DNA from 3 places in the Rhizobium sp. BK619 genome. Region 3 is predicted to be linked to each of the others. Evidence: predicted binding sites of a transcription regulator. Region 3 holds the regulator's gene; each other region holds the start of a gene.

What was found. The regulator PhoB, encoded in region 3, activates phosphate uptake and scavenging genes when phosphate is short. The targets are predictions, from matches to a motif close to TGTCATNNANCTGTCAT.
Region 1: FHX14_RS16875 (alpha-D-ribose 1-methylphosphonate 5-triphosphate diphosphatase) is a predicted target of PhoB. The motif match lies at 2,750-2,766, and genes of this name have one in related genera.
Region 2: FHX14_RS14945 (DUF465 domain-containing protein) is a predicted target of PhoB. The motif match lies at 2,991-3,007, and genes of this name have one in related genera.

Annotation. Positions count from the first base shown of each region.
Region 1 covers NZ_JACIBH010000008.1:171,416-178,537, reverse strand. Annotated here, with positions in the region: gene purM (phosphoribosylformylglycinamidine cyclo-ligase) at 1-859, shown strand, start outside; gene purN (phosphoribosylglycinamide formyltransferase) at 856-1,527, shown strand; gene FHX14_RS16875 (alpha-D-ribose 1-methylphosphonate 5-triphosphate diphosphatase) at 1,524-2,693, opposite strand; gene FHX14_RS16870 (helix-turn-helix transcriptional regulator) at 2,924-3,544, shown strand; gene FHX14_RS16865 (NAD(P)/FAD-dependent oxidoreductase) at 3,549-4,847, shown strand; gene FHX14_RS16860 (NUDIX domain-containing protein) at 4,917-5,507, opposite strand; gene FHX14_RS16855 (molybdopterin oxidoreductase family protein) at 5,504-7,122, opposite strand, start outside.
Region 2 covers NZ_JACIBH010000007.1:131,151-138,272, reverse strand. Annotated here, with positions in the region: gene FHX14_RS14970 (hypothetical protein) at 80-694, opposite strand; gene ykgO (type B 50S ribosomal protein L36) at 805-930, opposite strand; gene FHX14_RS14960 (5-(carboxyamino)imidazole ribonucleotide synthase) at 1,095-2,171, opposite strand; gene purE (5-(carboxyamino)imidazole ribonucleotide mutase) at 2,168-2,662, opposite strand; gene FHX14_RS14950 (YdcH family protein) at 2,681-2,884, opposite strand; gene FHX14_RS14945 (DUF465 domain-containing protein) at 3,113-3,286, shown strand; gene FHX14_RS14940 (metalloregulator ArsR/SmtB family transcription factor) at 3,487-3,747, opposite strand; gene FHX14_RS14935 (sulfite exporter TauE/SafE family protein) at 3,906-4,670, opposite strand; gene FHX14_RS14930 (thiamine phosphate synthase) at 4,779-5,432, shown strand; gene FHX14_RS14925 (tetratricopeptide repeat protein) at 5,443-6,525, shown strand; gene FHX14_RS14920 (chemotaxis protein) at 6,564-7,122, opposite strand, start outside.
Region 3 covers NZ_JACIBH010000023.1:3,889-11,010, forward strand. Annotated here, with positions in the region: gene FHX14_RS31640 (aspartate aminotransferase family protein) at 1-493, opposite strand, end outside; gene FHX14_RS31645 (GcrA family cell cycle regulator) at 919-1,452, shown strand; gene phoB (phosphate regulon transcriptional regulator PhoB) at 1,730-2,413, opposite strand; gene phoU (phosphate signaling complex protein PhoU) at 2,548-3,261, opposite strand; gene pstB (phosphate ABC transporter ATP-binding protein PstB) at 3,306-4,121, opposite strand; gene pstA (phosphate ABC transporter permease PstA) at 4,137-5,459, opposite strand; gene pstC (phosphate ABC transporter permease subunit PstC) at 5,456-6,937, opposite strand; gene FHX14_RS31675 (substrate-binding domain-containing protein) at 7,105-7,122, opposite strand, start outside.

The DNA.
Region 1 (7,122 bases), on a different contig from region 3:
CAAGCTGAAGATCGCCATCGACGCCGATTATCACGACACCGTCGGCATCGACCTCGTTGCGATGTGCGTCAACGATCTCGTCGTCCAGGGCGCCGAGCCGCTGTTCTTCCTCGATTATTTCGCCACCGGCAAGCTCGATCCCGACCAGGGTGCTGCGATCGTCGGCGGCATTGCCGCCGGCTGCCGGCAGGCCGGCTGCGCGCTGATCGGCGGCGAGACGGCCGAAATGCCCGGCATGTATTCCTCCGGCGACTATGATCTCGCCGGTTTTGCCGTCGGCGCTGCCGAACGCGGCAAGCTGCTGCCCTCCGGCGATATCGCCGAGGGCGACGTGATCCTCGGGCTTGCCTCCTCCGGCGTGCATTCCAACGGTTTCTCGCTGGTGCGCAAGATCGTCGAACTCTCCGGCCTCGGCTGGGATGCGCCGGCGCCATTTTCCGAAGGCAAGAAGCTCGGCGAAGCCCTGCTCGAGCCGACGCGCATCTATGTGAAGCCGCTTCTGAAGGCGATCCGCGAGACCGGCGCCATCAAGGCGCTGGCCCACATCACCGGCGGCGGCTTCCCGGAAAACATCCCGCGCGTGCTGCCGAAGCATCTGGCGGCCGAGATCGATCTTGCCGCCGTCAAGGCTCCGCCGGTGTTTTCGTGGCTCGCCAGGACGGGCGGCGTCGAAACCAAGGAGATGCTGCGCACCTTCAACTGCGGCGTCGGCATGATCGCCGTCGTCGCTAGCGAAAATGTCGCGGCCGTTTCCGCCGCACTCGAAGCCGAGGGCGAGACCGTCGTCACGCTCGGCCGCATGATCGCCCGCGACGAGGGTGCTGCCGGCACGGTCTATAAGGGCACGCTTGCCCTATGAGCGCGAAGCGCAAACGCGTCGTTGTCCTCATATCCGGCAGCGGCTCCAACATGATGGCGCTGGTTGCGGCGGCCAAGGCCGCCGACTATCCAGCCGAAATCGTCGGGGTGATCTCCGACAAGGCTGATGCCGGCGGACTTGCCAAGGCGGTGGCCGAAGGCATCGCCACCTTCGCTTTCCCTCGCAAGGACTATCCCAGCAAGGATGCGCATGAGGCGGCGATCTTTTCCGCACTCGATGAGCTTTCCCCCGACATCCTCTGCCTGGCCGGCTACATGCGGCTGCTGACCGCGACCTTCATCCAGCGTTATGAAGGCCGGATGCTCAACATCCACCCTTCCCTGCTGCCGCTGTTTCCCGGTCTGCATACCCATCAGCGCGCCATCGACGCCGGCATGCGCATCGCCGGCTGCACCGTGCATTTCGTCACCGAAGGCATGGACGAAGGACCGGTGATCGGCCAGGCGGCCGTCCCAATCCTTTCCGGTGACACGGCCGAAAGCCTCGCCGCGCGCGTGCTCACCGTCGAACACCAGATCTACCCGCAAGCGCTACGGCTCTTTGCCGAAGGCCGCGTGACAATGGAAGGCGGCAAAGCCGTCGGCGCTATGGCTTCGACCACCGCGCCCAAAGCTCAGCTGATCTCGCTGATCGGCGATCGCGCTTAGGCCGCTAGCGCCCGCAGCGGATGCAGCGTGCCGTCGCTGTAGACGAAGCGGCCGGCGCGGAAGGTGGCGCGGATGCGGTTAATGTCGCCGGGTTCGACCGCCACCAGATCGGCGCGCTGGCCGATGGTGATTTCGCCGCGGTCCAGGAGGCCGGCGGAGCGGGCGGCGTTGGCGGTCGCCATGGCGACGGCTGAGGGCAGACCGCCTTCCACCATGTCGGCGAGTTTGAAGATGCCGGGCACGAAGGCGGCGGGGTGATAATCGGCGGCGATGACGCTGAGGAGACCGGACCTGGCGGCATCGAGGGCGCTGAGATTGCCCGACAGCGACTGGCCGCGCAGCGCATTCGGCGCGCCCATCAGCGTCCAGAGGCCACGGCGGCGGGCCTCTTCCGCGGCAGGTGCCGTCACAGGAAATTCGCTGATGGTGACGCCGAGATCGTGCATTTCGGAGACTTTTTCGACGCTGTCATCATCATGCGAGGCCAGCGACAGCCTGTGCTTCAGCGACAGCGCGACGATCTCTTTCAGCTTGGCTTCGATCTCGGGGTTGTTTCGCATGGCGATGCGCTTGGCGACGATCTCGGCGGCCATTTCCTCGGAGATGGCGCGGCGCTCGGAAATGCTGAGAATGTAGCTTTGCAGATTGTTGTACTGGCCCTGGCCCGGCGTGTGGTCGGTCAGCGAAACCATGTCGATCTGATCGGCATTCAACAGACGCTCGAGCGCGGCAGCGGCGCCGACATTGGTGATTTCGTAGCGGGCGTGGACGCGGTGGTCGATCAGCAGATTGTCGCGCAGGCGGTTGATGCCCTCGATCACCGCCGAGGTCGTCTCCAACGAGCGGACGTGGCCATAGACGCTTTCGGTGGCGAAGGAGACGGCGGCAAAGGCCGTGGTGACACCGGCGGCAGCTAGCTTCTTGTCGAGCTCGTGGATGCCGAAATCGATCGGCATCGTCGCATTCGGGCGCGGCGCGATCTCGCGCTCGATCATATCGCCGTGGAGATCGACGAATCCCGGCATCAGCAGCCGCCCGCCGCCATCGATGGCAGCCCCGGCGACCGGCTCCGGCCTGATCTCGGCGATGGCGCCGTCTTCAACACGCACGGAACCTTCACTCACCACCTCGTTTGGGAGAACGAGGGTGAAATTGCTGAGCCACATGGGCTTTCTCCTGACCGCATCGATGATTAACAGACCGCAGCGGATAAAACCGCTTCGTGACAGTCGTATGAAATTCAAAGCGCGCTCACCTTAAAGCGGAAACTTGCGCTTTGGAAATGGTCAGATGCACCGCCTCACGAATTCACTACGTCGATCTATTCCAGCATCGATCCAAGAGCTCCAACGTCAATCAATTGACTAGTCATAATATAACTATTAATGCTATGACTATGACCTCGATCAAACGTTCTCCAGTCGCGCTCGCTGTCCTCGCAATGCTCATGGAAGAGCCCCTGCATCCTTACCGAATGCAGCGGCTCATCAAGGAGCGCGGCAAGGACGAGGTGATCAATGTCATGCAGAGGGCAAGCCTTTATCAAACAATCCAGCGGCTCGAACGCGAAGCTTTGATTGCCCAGCAAAAAACAGTCCGGGACGACAAGCGTCCCGAGCGGACCGTGTATGAGATAACGGAGAAGGGCCGCGACGTCGCGCTGGAATGGATGCGGGCGATCTTGTCGACCTTGACGCGGGAATATCCGGAATTCCCCGCAGCCGTGTCGTTTCTTCCTCTGCTTACGCCTGAGGATGTGGCGAGCCAGCTTGAACTCAGAGCAAAAGCCATCGAGTCGGAGCTTCGACGAATCGACGAAGCTTTGCAGGAAGCGCAGGCCGTTCCAAGGCTCTTTCTTCTGGAGATGGAATATGCCCGAGCGCTTCACGCAACCGAAATGTCATGGGTCAATAGCATTGTCGAGGACCTCAGCGCCCAGCGCATCACCTGGACGGACGAGTGGCTGAGGCAGATCGCCGCGAAGTTCTCCATCGATCCGAAACTTGACGAGGGCTAACACCATGAAGGTTTTGATTATCGGCGCCGGGACTGGCGGTTTGGCGCTCGCGCATCTGCTTAAGCAGGCTGGCGTTTGCATTGCCGTGTATGAGCGCGACCTCGCGCCGAACGCCAATACCGGCGGTTATCGCGTCGGCATCAGCCCGGCTGGAAGCCGAGCGCTGAAAGCCTGCATCCCCAGCGAGCTCTACGATCTCTATGTCGCCACCTGCGCCAGGTCGCCGCGCTATTTCAACATGCTCACCGAACAATTGGGCGAAGTGCTGAGCTTCGATATCGATGATGCAGGCCCGAATGCTCTCGACGGTGAAAAGAACGTCATTCGAAAGACCTTGAGGCGGGTTCTACTCAGGGGACTTGAAGACGACGTCTTCTTCGGGAAGACGCTTCAAAGTTACGCAAACAACGCCGATGGGTCGGTCACCGCCTGCTTTCAGGATGGAAGCCTGGCAACGGGAGATGTCCTGGTGGGGGCTGACGGCACGAGTTCGACTGTACGCAAGCAACGTCTGCCGGAAGCGCGTCTGGAAGACACGGGAATCTTATCGCTCGGGGGCAAAATTCCCATGACGGTGGAGACGAAAGCTCTGCTGTCGGACAAAATGTTCCAAGGCATGTCGCTGATCATGGCGCCGATGGGCTTCGGCGCGATCGTTCACTCGCTGGAGTTCGCCGACACGAGAAGCGATCCTGGTTTTGCTGCTTGTTGGCCGGATTTCGTCGAGGCACTCGACGAGGACAGCATCGGCTGGGGCATATGGGGTGCGCGGCAGAATTGGCCGCGGGATCCGACCGGCCTCAGCGGCGAACAATTGAGGGACCTCGGCCTGGAGCTCACCCGGGACTGGCACCCGCACATGCGTGCTCTCATTCGCATGACGGAGCCCTCGACGATCCATGATGTCAAGATGAGGACCTCTGTCCCACTGACGCCCTGGACGAGTTCGAATGTCACTCTGCTCGGTGACGCCGTCCATACGATGACACCCGGACGAGGCGCGGGCGCCAATACAGCGCTTCGCGATGCCGCTCTGCTTGGACGCATGCTTGTTGAAGCGGATCAAGGGCGAAAGCCGCTCGTCGAAGCCATACATGCCTACGAAGTCGAGATGCTTCGCTATAGTACCGAAGCCGTCCAAGAATCGAAAAGGCAGCTGGACGCCAGCGATCTGGCTCATCGGCCGGTTGTCGGCAGGCTTCAGCTTGCGACCGCGCGCAGCGTCATGCGCGTCATCAACGCGGTACCTGCATTGAAGCAGCGCGCCTTTCGGCAGATAATGCGAGTTCGCGGGGAAAACTAAACCGGTCGCGGATCAAGTCTATCCGTCCGGGAGGCAATTAGACGAACCAGATCTCGATCGCCTGACCCGCTATCGAAGTTTATTCCGGTTCAACAAGGCCCATTGCAGCAGCATGATCGTCTTGGCGTCGAAGATCTCGCCGTTTTCGATCATCCGGGCAGCCTCGTCGAGCGGGACTTCGAGAACCTCGATATCCTCGTGCTCCTCGTCCAGGCCTCCGCCTTCGGCCACACGGTCGGCGATGTCGATCAGCGAGACGAAGAAGTGAACGACTTCGGTGATGGCGCCGGGCGATGTGTAGCATTTGAACAGGAAACGCGCATCGCGGAGATGATAACCGGTTTCCTCCATCGCCTCGCGGCGGATCGCCTGTTCGGGATGATCGTCATCGAGAAGGCCGGCCGGCACCTCGATCATCCAGGCGGGATCGCCGTTGATATGGACGGCAAGGCGGAACTGGCGGACGAGAATGACGAGATCGCGTTTCGGATCATAAAGCAGGATGCAGGCGGCGGGCGTGCGGTGGTAGACCTCCCGCTTCAAGCGCTGGGTTGCCCCCTTGCTGTCGATATAATCGAGCAGGTAGCTGCTCAGCCGCGTCCAGCCATTCGACAGCGTTTCCTCGCCGACGATCTTCACCCGTGATTTCGGTTGCATCATGCTGCGTCCTTGCGAAGCCAGACCTTGTTGTCGTGCACGGCCGCCCCGCCATAGGGCGCGACCGGGTCGGCGCCGGTGAGGACGTTGATACCCTCGCCGTCGATATGCGCCTTATTCGGCCAAAGGCCTTCGGCGATCAACACGCCAGGCTTCACCTCGGTGGTGAGGCGGGCATGGATGCGCAGATCGCCGCGGCTGTTGCCGATACTGACGAGATCGCCATGGGCGATGCCCATGGCTTCGGCGTCGGCCGGATTGATCATCACCTCGGGGCGGCCCTCCTTCTGGCGCGACGTCTTGGTCTCGGAGAAGCTCGAATTCAGGAAGTTGCGGGCGGGCGAGGTGGCGAGGCGGAAGGGATGGTCGGGATCGGCGACTTCGATGACGTCGACCTGATCGGGGAAGGCGGGAAGCTCGGCATGCGGTCCGAGCAGGCCGACCGCCGCCGGCGGCTTGTTCGGCGCCGGCTGATCGATCCAGTCCGGGCGGAAATGGAATTTGCCGTCAGGATGGGCAAAGCCGTTCAGGAAATGCGCCTCCTCGAAAACCGGCTGACGATCGAACCATTTGTGTTCGAGGAAATGGTCGTAATCCGGCAGGCCGCTCGATTCCAGCACGCGGTCGACCATCTCGCGGGCCGTGAAGCCGAAGCCGGGTCGATCGGCGACGCCGAGGCGTTTGGCCAGTTCCTCGATGACGAAAAGATTCGTGCGCACGGTTGGCGGCGGCTCGACCAGCTTCGGTCCGAGCAGGATATGGTTCTGGCCGCCGGCCCGGTAGATATCGTCATGCTCAACGAACATCGTCGCGGGAATGACGATATCGGCAATGTCGGCCGTTTCGGTCATGAACTGCTCGTGCACGGCGACGAAGAGGTCGTCTCGGGCAAAGCCGCGTTTGACGAGACGCTGTTCGGGGGCGATGTTTGCCGGATTGGTGTTCTGGATCAGCATCGCCGTGACCGGGCCGCGATGGCGTAGCGCCACCGCGTCACCCGTCAGCACCCGGCCGATCTGCGACTGATCGAGCATGCGGATATCGGCATCCTTCATCGACCGGCCGGTCAGTTCCGCATTGTTCATGCGGAAGATATCGCTGTTCGAATGGAAGGCGCCGCCGCCCTCATACTGCCAGGAGCCGAGAACGGTGGCAACCGAGGCGGCGGCATGCATGGCGACCGCGCCGTTACGCTGGCGGGTGAAGCCGTAGCCGAGGCGGAAGAAGGTCTTCTTCGTCGTGCCGACAAGGCTTGCGAAGGCTTCGATCTCCTCGACCGAAAGGCCGGTGATATCGGCGGCCCATTGCGGCGTCTTCGCTCTCAGATGCGCTTCCAGGCCTTCGGGATCGTCGGCATATCGCGCCATATAGTCACGGTCGGCATGGCCGTCGCGGAAGGCGATGTGCATGACGGCGCAGGCGAGCGCGGCATCGGTGCCGGGCCTGACGATCAAGGCCATGTCGGCCTGCTTCATCGTCGGATTGTCGTAGATGTCGATGACGACGATCTTGGCGCCGCGCTCCTTGCGCGACTTGATGGCGTGGGTCATCACGTTGACCTGGGTCGAGACCGCATTGGTGCCCCAGATGACGACGCAATCGGTGCGGCCCATCTCGC
Region 2 (7,122 bases), on a different contig from region 3:
AGCGGACGCGCGGCGTCGTTTCTCGTTTAAAGTTCTAAATTGCGCGGCTTGGCCGGAGGTCAAGATCGACGCCCGAGGATCAGGTGCGGTTTCCGGCGAGTTTTTCCGCAAGCGTGTTGACCTGTTCCTGCGCGGTGCGTTCGGCGGGGTAGATGTCAAGAAAACGCTCCCAGGCCTTCAAGGTCAGCTGGTCGTTGCCGGAATTGCTGAGGATCGCCGCCATGCCGGAGAGCGCGCCGAAATGGCGCGGCTCGAGATCGAGCACCCGTTCGATATCGGACATCGACTTGCGATAATTGCCCATGACGAAGTTCAGAGTCGCGCGGCGGTTCCAGCTTTCGGCATAATCGGGTTTCAGCGCGATCGCCTCGTCAAGGAAATCGAGGGCGGCGGGATTGCGCTTTTCCTCGATCGCCTTGTCGGCCCACTGCATCAGCAGATTGATGGTGGCACTGCCGGAATCGTTCCATTCCATGCGGATCTCATTGGCGATGCCGCTGGCTTTGTCGGGGTCGCGCTCGCGTTTCAGCTGGCTGAAGAGCTGGTCGAGGTGTTGTTTCGGCGAATTGGTGACATCCGCCTGCTCGACAATAACGTCCTTTTCCGCGGCCGTGGCGGGAAAGGAGGCTGTGAAGAAGATGAGGGCGAGCGGCAGCGCCGCTGACGTCAAAGCAAAAAAGCGCATGGCGGACATATTAGCCCGCCAACGCCGAAGATCAAACAAATTTGACGTGATCACCGCAGCGACCCACCGGATATCTGCCGGCGCAAACTGCGCGGGCGAAGCGATCCGGGTGCGCGAAATCAGCCCTGACGGGCCTTGAAGCGCGGGTTCAGCTTGTTGATGATGTAGATGCGACCCTTGCGGCGAACCAGACGGTTGTCACGGTGGCGAGCCTTGAGCGACTTGAGCGAATTCTTGATCTTCATTTTTCTGATCCGCGATCTCTATGGGGGAATTCACATTCGCCCGTATCTTTAACAATCAAAAGCGCGCCATCGGGCGCGCTGTTTAGGTGGGGGAGCAGATACCCCGTCACCTTTTCCGTGTCAACCGCATGACGGTGTTTTTCCCAAGGCGAAGCTGTGTTTTCTCAGGCCAAAACCGGCGATTTCGGCGTCAAGGTGGTGACATGGCCCATCTTGCGGCCGGGACGCCATTCCGTCTTGCCGTAGAGATGAACCAGGGTATCGGGGCGTTGCAGCCAGTCGGGAACGGCCAGGATATCGTCGCCGATCAGGTTCTGCATGACGCAGTCGGAATGCCGCTCGGCATTGCCGATCGGCAGGCCTGTGACGGCGCGGATATGCTGCTCGAACTGGCTGACGACGCAGGCGGCCTCCGTCCAGTGGCCGGAATTGTGGACACGCGGCGCCATCTCGTTGGCAATCAGGCCGCCATCGGCAAGCACGAAGAATTCGATGCCGATGACGCCGACATAGTTCAATGCTGCAAGGATCTTTTCGGCCGATCGGCGCGCGGCGTCCGCCGTCGCCGGCGAGATCGCCGCCGGAACCGTTGAGGTGTGAAGGATGCCGTTGCGATGGACATTCTCGGCGGGATCGAAGCAGACGACCGTGCCGTCCGTGGCGCGGGCGGCGATGATCGAGACCTCGCGTTCGAAGGCGACGAAACTTTCGAGGATCAGCGGCACGGCGCCGAGCGCGGCATAGGCGCCATCAGCGCTGTCGGCGGCTGAACGGAAAACCCTCTGGCCCTTGCCGTCATAACCGAGACGGCGCGTCTTCAGCACGCCCTGGCCGCCGAAATCCCGGAGTGCCGCCTCAAGATCGGCCTGGCTGTCGATCGCATGGAAGCGGGCGGTTGATATGCCGCAATCATTCAGGAAGCGCTTTTCGACCAGGCGGTCCTGGGCGGCCTCCAGCGCCTTCGGCGGCGGATAGACGGGAATGCTTGCCGAAAGCGCCTCGGCGGCTGAGACGGGCACGTTCTCGAATTCGTAAGTGACGACATCGCAGACATCGGCGAGTTCGGCCAGGGCCGCCGGATCGTCATAGGCGGCGGTGATCTGCCGGTTGGCGAGCTGGGCGGCCGGGCAGTCGGCCTGCGGCTCGAGAATGACCGTGCGAAAATTCAGCCTGGCAGCGGCAATGGCCAGCATGCGGCCGAGCTGGCCGCCGCCGATGATACCGATCGTTCTTGCCGTCATAGGTCGTCCATCGGGTATTCGGCGACGGCAGCACTCTGGCGCTCGCGCCACTCGTCGAGCCGGTCGGCGACTTCTTCGTCGGAAAGGGCAAGCACGGCGGCGGCGAGAAGGGCGGCGTTGACCGCGCCGGCCTTGCCGATGGCGAGCGTGCCGACAGGAATGCCGGCTGGCATCTGCACGATGGAAAGAAGGCTGTCCTGGCCGGACATGGTTTTGGACTGGACCGGCACGCCGAAAACCGGCAGCGGCGTCATCGATGCGGCCATTCCAGGCAGGTGGGCGGCGCCGCCGGCGCCGGCGATGATGACCTTGAAGCCCTCGGCCCGTGCACCCTTGGCAAAATTGACCAGCCGGTCGGGTGTGCGGTGCGCCGAAATGATGCGCGCATCATAAGGGATTTCCAGCGCCTCCAGCGTGTCGGCGGCGTTCTTCATGGTCTCCCAGTCGGACTGGCTGCCCATGATGATGGCGACGGACGGTCGGTCTGTCATCATTTGTCGCTATCCCCCTCAGGCGATGATGTCAGGGATGATCTGATCTTCCAGCTTCGAAAGCCTGTCCTTGATGACGAGCTTCTTCTTCTTCATGCGCTGGATCCGCAGAGCATCGCACCCGATCTGGATCATGGCGTTGATCGCGGCGTCGAAATCCTCGTGCTCCTGGCGCAGCCGCGCCACGGTGAGCCTGATTTCCGCCTGTTCCTGATCGGCCATATGCATTCCCCGTTATCGTCCCCGGACCTTGTCCGATCTGCCGATGATTTCCGCAAGCTCCTATCACCAAATACGGGTAACGGCTAGTTAGTCTTGATCATGAAATTGCCATCCAGTCTTCATCTTTTGGCCTTCGACAAGCCTTCAAAAATATGTCACAGTCCGCCGCGTTGACACCTTGATCCCCGACGATGTTGGCCGGGGAGGGTAAGAGGAAGGAAGGGTCAAATGACAGTTCAAGCTCATCTTGAATCACTCCAGAAAAAGCATGTCGCTCTTGAAGAGGAGCTGCACGCGCTCAGAACAGCTCCCTCTATCTCCGATACGGAAATTGCCGAATGCAAGCGCCGCAAGCTGCGCATCAAGGACGAGATCATGCGTCTCAAGTCATCCGTCCACTGATCTTCCCAAGGGTCGCCGGTCGATCATCTTGCGAAAGAAAAGGTAAATCCATCCATTCCGCCTGAAATCAGCAAGACCCGGTGATTTTACACCAGAATTGCGCCAGCCCGATGCCAGCGGCATCGCGGCTGGCGCTTTTGCGAGTGTCGCGCTTCAAGTCACATCCATATGAGGGGCGGGGCTGTAATTGTGAGCCTGCTTCAAGCCCAGAACTGATCCAGCCATAGATTGAGCTTGTCGAAACCGCGGTTGTTGACCGTGTAGATGCGTTTCGTGCCTTCCGAGGTCACCGAGACGAGGTTGCTGTCGAGCAGCGCCTTCAGGTGCTGCGACACGGCGGGGCGGCTGATCGGCAGGCCCTCGGCGAGTTCGTTGACGGTCCGCGGCGCACGACGCAATTCCTCCAGCAGAAAACGCCGGTTCGGATCGGCAATCGCAGAGAAGGGGTCCGTGTTCGACATAGCGGGAAAGCTACGTCAAACCGGCCGTTCCAGCAAGGAAATTGTGCATTGCAGCGTACTACGGCGTTGCAGTCTTTCAGACGCGCCAAGAATGGTTACACTTAGCATTGCTGCATTAGCTCGGTTCCGATTGAAGGAATTACTCAGCACGGCCGCCCTTACCAGCCAAGACCCTCGCGCACGATCAGGAAGGCGGCGATCAGGGCCATCGCATACATGAACGGATAGAAGATTGCCGGCTTCATGCGGCGCACACACCAGGCGCCGGCAAGGGTGGCGAGCGGGGCGAAGGGCAGGAGTGTTGCGGAGGTCGCCAGATTCTGGGTGTCGAGCTGGCCGAGTGCGAAATAGGGAATGAGCTTGATGGCGTTGAGGATCGCGAAGAAGCGCACGCTGGTACCGGTATATTCGCGTGGCTGCAGCTTGAGCGGCAGGGCATAGATCTGAAAAGGTGCGCCTCCCGCATGGGCGACGAAACTGCCGTAGCCGGAAAATGTACCCCAAAGGCCGGCGGCAACCGGCCGCTGGCCGCGCGGCGGGACGATCTTGCCGGCGCCCGGGCCATAATTGTTCCAGAAATAGCGCAGGCAGAAGAGGATGGTCACAGCGCCGATGACAATGCGCAGCATGTTGCCCGGAACGAGCGCCGAGGTCGCCCAGCCCAGCGCGATGCCGAAGACTGCGCCCGGCAGCATGATCTTCAGCGTTGCCCAGTCGCCGTGCTGGCGCCAGATGACGAGCGAGATCATGTCCATAAAGACCAGGATCGGCAGCAAGATGGCCGCCGCCTCGACCGGCGAGACGACGAGAGCGAGGAAGGGAAGGCCGATCAGCGACAAAGCGTCGCCCATACCGCCCTTCGCGAGGCCCACCAGCAGAACCGCGGGCACGGCGGCATAGTAGAATGATAAATCCTGCGGCATGCTTTCGACGTCCTCCTCTTGCAAGCCTCGTCTAACGGAACTACTCACACAAAACGAGTGCGGATCCCTCCTCTCAACGGGGAATTCGCGAGGAAACGGAAAGACCTGATGACCGAACCGGAAAACCGCTGCCGCCTTGTGCTCATCGTACCCGATATTGCCGATGCCGATGAACAGGCAAGGATCGTTGCCGACGCGCTGAAGGGCGGCGATGTCGCCTCGGTGATCGTGCCGCAATACGGGCTTGACGACGGTACCTTCCAGAAACATGCGGAGAAGCTAGTGCCGCTGATCCAGGATGCCGGGGCGGCCGCCTTGATTGCAGGCGACAGCCGCGTGGCGGGACGGGCAAAGGCCGACGGCCTGCACCTTTCCGGCAATGCCGAGGCACTTTCGGAAGCGATCGAAAAACATGCGCCGAAGCTGATCGTCGGCGGCGGCAACGCAGCCGACCGGCACAACGCGCTTGAGATCGGCGAAGCCAGGCCGGACTATATTTTCTTCGGCAAGCTCGACGGCGATATCAAGCCGGAGGCACATCCGAAGAACCTTGCGCTCGGCGAATGGTGGGCCTCGATGATCGAGATTCCCTGCATCGTCATGGGCGGTACCGATCCGGCCTCTGCGCTTGCCGTCGCCGAGACCGGAGCGGAATTCGTGGCGCTGCGGCTGGCTGTCTTCGGCGAGCCCAACCGGGCGCCGTCTATCGTCGCCGAAGTCAACGCTTTGCTTGACGAAAAAGCGCCACGGTTTGAGGATTGAAATCGCGCTCATGCCGATCCCCACCGCCCGCCCGTTGAAATTTATCCTTGCCAGCATGGCCGCCTTCGTTGCGGCCGGACCGGCTGTCGTCTTGGCGCAGGCCACCGACAGCGTCATCAGCCAGCCGGGCTCGGCCCCGGCCTCGACCTTCCGCACCGACCGGCCTTCCGCTCCGGGTGTGCGGCCCTCCGATGGTGTCGGCGTGTTCGACCGCATGGGTGCGAAGCTGCCGGACCTGCCGCCGGAGAAGGATTACAAGGGACCTGTCGACGAGGCTTACGGCGCCTTCCAGCGCGGTTATTACCTGACGGCAATGGACAAGGCGCTGCCGCGCGCTCAACTCGGCGATGCAGCGGCGCAGACGCTGATCGGCGAAATCCTCTCGCAGGGGCTTGGTGTCAAGAAGGACGTCAAGAACGCCGCCTTCTGGTACGGCAAGGCGGCCGAAGGCGGCGATGCGGCGGCAATGTTCAAATATGCGCTGATCCTGATGGAAGGCCAGGGTGTGCCGCGCGACAAGGTCAAGGCCGACGACTACATGCGCAAGGCGGCCGAGGCCGGCAATCCTTCGGCGGAATTCAACTGGGCGCAGCTTGTCATCGCCGATCATCCCGGCGATACGGGACTGAAGCTCGCGCTGCCATTCTACGAGAAATCGGCCGAGCAGGGCATTGCCGATTCGCAATATGCCGTGGCGCAGATCTATGCGACGCTGAAGGACTTGCCTGAGGAAAAGAAGCAGCTCGCCCGCGAGTGGATGGCACGTGCGGCGCGCGCCGGTTTCGACACGGCCCAGCTCGATCTCGGCATCTGGCTCGTCAACGGCGTCGGCGGGTCGAAGGATTACGTCAAGGGCTTCGAATGGCTGAAGCTTGCCGCCAATGGCGGCAATGTCGTCGCTCAGAACAAGCTCGCCCACCTTTATATCAATGCCATCGGCACGGCGCCCAACCCGGTCGAGGCGGCGAAGTGGTACGTCCTGTCGCGCCGGGCGGGGCTCGCCGATCCGTCGCTCGAGGATTTCTATCTCGGCATCGAGGACGATCAGCAGAAGGCGGCGATCGAGGCCGCCAACAAGTTCCGGCGGCGATAAATTACGGCGTCCTTTGCGGGTCCCAACCGAGAACGATTTTAAAACAGCGCGTCGGCGAAAAGATCCTCGTCGTTTTCGGCTTTGACGGTCTCGGCGGGCGCCGGGATGCTGTCTTCGCAGGCCGGGATGATGTCGCGGTGAATGCTGCGCTCCTGGACCATCGTATAGTGTTTGAAGATCTTGCGGTCGAGCGGAGCGATCGCATCAGTAAGATCGGAGATATCGGCGACCTCGGTGCCGGCGGCGCTTTCGAGCAGATCGGCGCAGCGGGCAAAGACTTCGCCGAGATCGCGCTGGAAATCGAGCTTGCCGATCAGCAGGCTGATCTTGGTGGCGACCTCGCGGCCGTTCTCGGCGAGCACCTTCAGCTCATTTTCCATCGTATTGGCTGCGGTGCGGATGTTACCGACGGCCGATGTCAGGCTTTCTCCCAGACCGCCGGTCCCGACATCGGCGGCGGGGGTGACGCGCCCGGCCGCGGCTTCGAGTGCCGGCAGGCCGGTGACGATGGCGTCGGCAGATTCGTCGAGCTTGCCGGCGAAGATGCGCAGCTCGGCGGTGACGACGTTGATCGATCTGCCTTCCTCGCCGAGGCGG
Region 3 (7,122 bases):
CACCGAAGGCCACCTGATCGAAGCCCGGCGCCTTGGGGCCGAAACCTTCGAGATATTTCTCCTGGCCGCCGGCGGCGATGGTCGCCAGCGTCCGGCCGTGGAAGGCGCCTTCGAAGGTGATGATATGGAAGCGCTCGGGATGGCCCTTGGAAAACTGGTAGCGGCGCGCCGTCTTGATCGCGCATTCGAGCGCCTCGGCGCCCGAATTGGTGAAGAACACCTTGTCGGCGAAGGTCGCTTCCGTCAGCCGCTTGGCCAGGCGCTCCTGGCCGGGGATCTCATAGATGTTGGAGAGGTGCCAGACCTTGTCGGCCTGTTCCTTCAGCGCGGCGACCACATGCGGGTTGCTATGGCCGACCGAGGTGACGGCGACGCCGGCGCCGAAATCGAGATATCGCTCGCCGCCTTCGGTGATCAGCCATACGCCCTCGCCTCGCTCGAACCGCAGCGGGGCACGAGAATAGGTGTCATAAAGCGGCGCGGCTTCAGCCATGGCGCGGGTCTCCCGATCAACGTTGTCAAACACAGGACTCCGGCTAAGAAAACCAGGCCCGAAAAATCAAAAATGCCGCCTTGCGGCGGCCAGCGGTACTATTTCCTTTTCGCGCTGCAATGTCAACAAAACTGCGCCCTTAGCGCATGCAGCAAGCTTGTACAGCGGTGTTTTCGACCTTCAACAGGCAATATTGCAGAAATGCCACGCAGCGGCAGCAAGTTGGGGAAAACTCCGAATTCGATTCATCCGGATTCATGCGACTCTTGTCACGGAGTCAGGCTCACACTAGGTTAAAGTTCAATTACTAGACTGCATGCGGCGGAACTAGTCACCAAAATTGATCAAGCGTTTCTTGTTTCGGAGGCTTCCGGGACAACGGTGAGGGATTCTGCCATCACCAACGCAAAAGGTGGAGACAGGGCATGAACTGGACAGACGAGCGGGTCGAGAAACTCAAGAAGCTCTGGGCCGAAGGACTGAGCGCCAGCCAGATCGCGGCGCAACTTGGCGGTGTCAGCAGAAACGCTGTGATCGGCAAGGTTCACCGGCTGAGCCTTCCCGGCCGCGCCAAGGCCGGCGGCACGGCCGCCACGGCGCGCACGCCGAAACGCACGACATCGGCGCCGCGCGCACCGAACTACGCCTCGCGGATCACCACCCGCACCGTCACCCGCCAGCAGGGCGCGACGATGCTGAAGGAAGAGATCGAGATCGAAACGGTCGAGGAAATGGAATACGTGCCGAAGGGCAACGTGGTCGTGCCGATCTCGCGCCGCCTCGGCCTGACGGAACTGACCGAACGCACCTGCAAGTGGCCGGTCGGCGATCCGCTGAAGGACGACTTCCATTTCTGCGGCTGCGAGTCCCCCGACAATTCGCCCTATTGCGGCTACCATCAGAAACTCGCCTACCAGCCGGTCAACGAACGACGCCGGGCGGCGGCCCGGGCGAGCTGAGCGGGTAAGACATTGTCGACATGCGAAAACGGGCTGAAAGGCCCGTTTTTTTGTGTGAGTGTGTTGGGTGTGGCTGCCCCTCATCCGCCTGCCGGCACCTTCTCCCCGCTTGCGGGGCGAAGGGGATATGCCGCAACCTCCCGGTCCTCTCCAACGTCTCGTAGGGCACGTCCCCTCGCCCCGTTTACGGGGGTCCGAAGGACGGGTCGAGACGTGTGGCTCGACCCCGGTCGGTTAGGGTGAGGGGCGGAGCTTGCTCGACTTTGTCAGAATCCCCTCAGGCTTCCATCGAATAACCGGCGCCGCGGACGGTGCGGATGACGTCCTGCATGTTGGAGAAGTTCAGCGCCTTGCGCAGGCGGCCGACATGGACGTCGACGGTGCGTTCGTCGACATAGATGTCGTGGCCCCAGACGCCGTCGAGCAGCTGCGAGCGGGAGAAGACCCGGCCGGGCGACGACATCAGGAATTCCAGCAGGCGGAATTCGGTCGGGCCGAGGCGGACTTCGCGGCTCTTGCGGTGGACGCGATGGGTTTCGCGGTCGAGTTCGATATCGCCGCATTTCAGCACGGTCGACAGCACCTCGGGGCGGGCGCGGCGCAGCATCGCCTTGACGCGGGCGACGAGTTCCGGGGTCGAGAAAGGCTTGACGACGTAATCGTCGGCCCCTGTCGAAAGCCCGCGGACGCGCTCGCTCTCTTCGCCGCGCGCCGTCAGCATGATGATCGGCAGGCGCTCGGTTTCCGGCCGCATGCGCAGGCGCCGGCAAAGCTCGATGCCGGAGACGCCGGGCAGCATCCAGTCGAGGATGAGAAGGTCAGGCGTGCGCTCCTGAAGCCTGATTTCGGCCTCGTCGCCACGAAGGATGGTATCGACCTCGAAGCCCTCAGCTTCGAGATTGTAGCGAAGAAGCACGCTCAGGGCTTCTTCGTCTTCAACAACTGCAACTCTCGGGATCATGCGTGTTGGTCTCCTCGCGCATGATCCTTAAACCGGGGGTGATTTAAGCAATGCATCCTGCGCAAAATCAGAAAAATGGCTGCGACCTCTTTGCGCGCCCCACATGGGCGCGCACGCAATAGGCTGGTGCGCGGTTATTCCGTGACCGCGCCGACGGTGTTGGCGCTGTCATCCTTCGGACGGTCGCCTTCCGGCTGCGCGCCGGTTGCCATGTAATAGATCGTCTCGGCGATGTTGGTGGCGTGGTCGCCGATGCGCTCGATGTTCTTGGCGCAGAAGAGCAGATGCGTGCAGCTGGTGATGTTGCGCGGATCTTCCATCATGTAGGTCAAGAGCTCGCGGAACAGCGAGGTGTACATCGCGTCGATCTCGTTGTCGCGCTCGCGGATCGCACTCGCCTTGTCGGCGGCGCGTGTCGTGTAGACGTCAAGCACTTCCTTGAGCTGGACGAGCGCCAGCTCGGACAGATGCTCGAGGCCGCGGGCGAGCTTGCGGGGAACCCCGGTGCTCTGCACGGCGATGACGCGCTTGGCGGTGTTCTTGCCAAGGTCGCCGACGCGTTCGAGATCGGCGGCGATGCGGATCGAACCCATGATTTCGCGCAGGTCCGCGGCCATCGGCTGGCGGCGGGCGATGGTGACGATCGCCTTGTCGCCGATTTCGCGCTCGGCGTGATCGAGGATCACGTCGTCGGAAATAACCTTCTGGGCGAGCGCAGTATCCCCGTTGACCAGCGCCCGGACGGATTCGGCGACCATCTGCTCGGCCAGGCCGCCCATTTCGGAAATCCGCCTGGACAGGAACTTCAGATCATCATCATAGGCAGAATAAATATGTGTCGATGCCATGGGGCTTTATCCTCGAATAACGGGAAGGCTCGGTGTCGCCAAAATCAGCCGAAGCGACCCATGATGTAGTCCTGGGTGCGCGGATCGTCGGGATTGGTGAACATCTTGTCGGTGTCGTTCTCCTCGACGAGATTGCCGAGGTGGAACATGGCGGTGCGCTGCGAGACGCGCGCGGCCTGCTGCATGGAGTGGGTGACGATGACGATCGTATAGTTCTCGCGCAGCTCGTGGATCAGTTCCTCGACCTTGGCGGTGGCGATCGGGTCGAGCGCCGAGCAGGGCTCGTCCATCAGAATGACTTCGGGGCTGACGGCGACGGCACGGGCAATGCAGAGGCGCTGCTGCTGGCCGCCCGACAGGCCGGTGCCGGATTCATGCACGCGGTCCTTGACCTCGTTCCAGAGGCCGGCGCGCTGCAGGCTGGTCTCGACGATCTGGTCGAGATCGGCCTTCGACTTGGCCAGGCCATGGATGCGCGGGCCGTAGGAGACGTTTTCGTAGATCGTCTTCGGGAACGGGTTCGGCTTCTGGAAGACCATGCCGACGCGGGCGCGAAGTTCGACGACGTCGATATCCGGATCATAGATATCGTCGGTGTCGAGGGTGATCTTGCCGGTGACCCGGCAGCCGTCGATCGTGTCGTTCATGCGGTTCAGGCTCCGCAGGAAGGTCGACTTGCCGCAGCCCGACGGGCCGATCAGCGCAGTTACGGTGTTTTCGCGAATGTTCAGGTTCACGTCAAAAAGCGCGCGCTTTTCACCGTAGTAAACCGAGACATCCTGGCCGATCATCTTATAGGGGACGTTGCTCATCTTCTGATCCAGCGCCTTTTCAACTGCAGCTTCCGTCAACATGTTCATGATCTGTAACTCCGTTTACCAGCGGCGCTCGAAGCGACGACGCAAGAGGATGGCGCCCATGTTCATGACGATCAGGAACAGGAGCAGGACGATGATGGCACCCGAAGTACGCTCGACGAAGGCACGTTCGGCCTCGTTCGCCCACATATAGACCTGCACCGGCAGGGCAGTCGAGGGATCGAGCGGTGTCGTCGGCGCATTGGCGACGAAGGCGACCATGCCGATCAGGAGCAGCGGCGCGGTTTCGCCGAGCGCGTGCGCCAGGCCGATGATCGTGCCGGTAAGGATGCCGGGCATGGCGAGCGGCAGAACATGGTGGAACACCATCTGCATCTTCGAGGCGCCGAGGCCAAGCGCTGCGGCGCGGATCGACGGCGGCACGGCGCGCAGTGCCGCGCGCGTCGCGATGATGATCGTCGGCAGGGTCATCAGCGTCAGCACCAGGCCGCCGACCAGCGAGGCCGAACGCGGCAGGCCGACGAAGTTGATGAAGACGGAAAGGCCGAGCAGACCGTAGACGATCGAAGGGACGGCGGCGAGGTTGTTGATGTTGACCTCGATCAGATCCGTCAGCCGGTTCTTCGGCGCAAACTCCTCGAGATAGATCGAGGCGGCGACGCCGATCGGCAGCGCCAGCACCAGCACGATCAGCATCAGGTAGAGCGAGCCGATGAGGGCGACACCAAGGCCTGCAGCCTCCGGACGGCTGGAATTGCCGTTGACGAAGAGGCCGGTGTTGAACTGCTTGTGGAGAGCGCCGCTCGCCTTCAGCTCGTTCATCCAGCCAACCTGCTTGTCGTTGACCTTGCGGTTCTTCTCATCGACCGAAAGGTCGATCTGGCCCTTGTTGGCGCTATCGACATTGGCGTCGGCGAGCACGGTGACATTGACCGTCTTGCCGATGAGCGACGGATCGGCAACGACCATGTCGCGCAGCTGGATCGGCGCGCCCTTGGAAAGCATGGCGGCTGCGTCCCGCACGTCAGGCTTGCTCGAGGCGTTGATATTCAGCTGCTTGACGATCGCATCGCGCAGCAGAACCGGGTAGTTGGCGGCGATCAGCACCGAAGGGTCGGTCGCACGCTTATTGCCAGGGTCGATCGTCTTCTCGGTGAATTCGATCGGCAGAGTGATCGCCGTCTGCTGGAAGGCGGTGTAGCCCTTGCCGATCACCGTCCACAGCAGGATGAACAGGAAGATCAGGCCGAAGGCGATGGCGGCGATGCCGTAGGCCTGGAACCGGCGCTCGGCGGCGTAGCGGCGCTTGATGCCGATATCGCGGCGGGCTGGCGCCTTGGAGACGGTGACGCCTGATTGCGAGGAAACAATATCCGTCATTCGTACTGCTCCCGGTATTTGCGCACGATGTAGAGCGCATAAATGTTGAGGCAAAGCGTGATGCAGAACAGCGTGATGCCAAGGGCAAAGGCAACCAGCGTCTGGGGCGAGGTGAACTCGAGGTCGCCCGTCAGCTGATTGACGATCTTGACGGTCACCGTCGTCATCGGCTCGAAGGGGTTGATCTGGATGCGGGCGGCGACACCGGCGGCCAGCACGACGATCATGGTTTCGCCGATGGCGCGCGAGGCGGTCATCAGAAGCGCGCCGACGATGCCGGGAAGAGCCGCGGGCAAGACCACTTTCTTGATGGTTTCGGAGCGTGTAGCGCCAAGACCGAGCGAACCATCACGCAGCGTCCGCGGCACGGCGGTGATGATGTCGTCCGACAGCGAGGAGACGTAGGGGATCAGCATGATGCCCATGACGATGCCGGCGGTCAGAACGCTCTGCGCCTGAATGAAGTTGGTGTAGTTGCCGGAGAGCAGGCCGCTGATCTGAGCGGAGAAATCGCGCAGGAACGGACCGACGGTGACGAGCGCAAAGAAGCCGTAGACGATCGTCGGAATGCCGGCGAGCACTTCAAGCAGCGGCTTGGCGACCCCGCGCAGTTTCGGCGAGGCGTATTCGGCCATGTAGATGGCGGCGAAGAGGCCGACCGGAACGGCGACCAGCATGGCGACCAAGCCGATATAAAGCGTGCCGAGCAGCAGCGGGATCAGGCCGAACTGGCCGAAGGACGAGCTGCCGGCGCCGGCAAAACGCGGATCCCAGACAGTGCCGAAGAAGAAGTCGGCGGCGGGAACGGCGGCAAAGAAGCGGGCGGCTTCCGACAGCATGGAGAATACGATGCCGATCGTCGTCAGGATGGCGATCGACGAGGCGAGCAGCAGGCCCCAAAGCATGACGCGCTCGACCCGATTGCGGGCGCGGAAGCGCGGCGCGATGGCGCGCAGTGCATAGAAGGCGCCGGCAATGGCGAGAATGAAGACCACCGCCGTCATGGAAAGGCGGCTCGTCATGCTCATGGCGTTGAGCGTCTTGGCGGCATCGAGCATGTAAGGCAGCGGCTGGCCGGCAAGCGGCACGCCCTTTTCGCTGAGCTTGGCCTGCAGGGCGGCCGGATCGCCGGCGACCGCTGCGGTTTCATCCGCGCTCAGCATCGTCAGGCCGCGGGCGACCGTCGCCACCATCGAATAGCCGAGATCCTGCTCGACACCGGCTTGCGCCTTGACGTCGTCAGGGAAGTGGCTTCGAACCGAGGACTGGATGATGCCCGGGCTAACCGAGAGCCAGACGCAAAGGACGATGAGGGCGGGAAGAACCGCCCAGATCGCCGCATAGGCGCCGTAATAGGCCGGCCGTGAATGCAATGCGGAGGACCGGCCTCCGGCAAGTGCTGAGGCCCGGCTGCGCGCGACCAGATAGGCGGCGGCGCCGATCACCACAAGGCACAAAAGTATGATGGATGTGCTCATTCGTTACGTCCCCAGGCCCGTAGCCCCCAAAGCCCGGCAGCTTCATCAGCCTGCCTTCAGCTTCCAATCATGCGGAATGAATTCAACCCTGCAGCACCGGAAACGCCGGCGCGCAAAGGGATAAGGCAATGCCGGCGCGGCTTTGCAGCGCCGCGCCGGCAAAGTCATTACATGGATTTACCGGC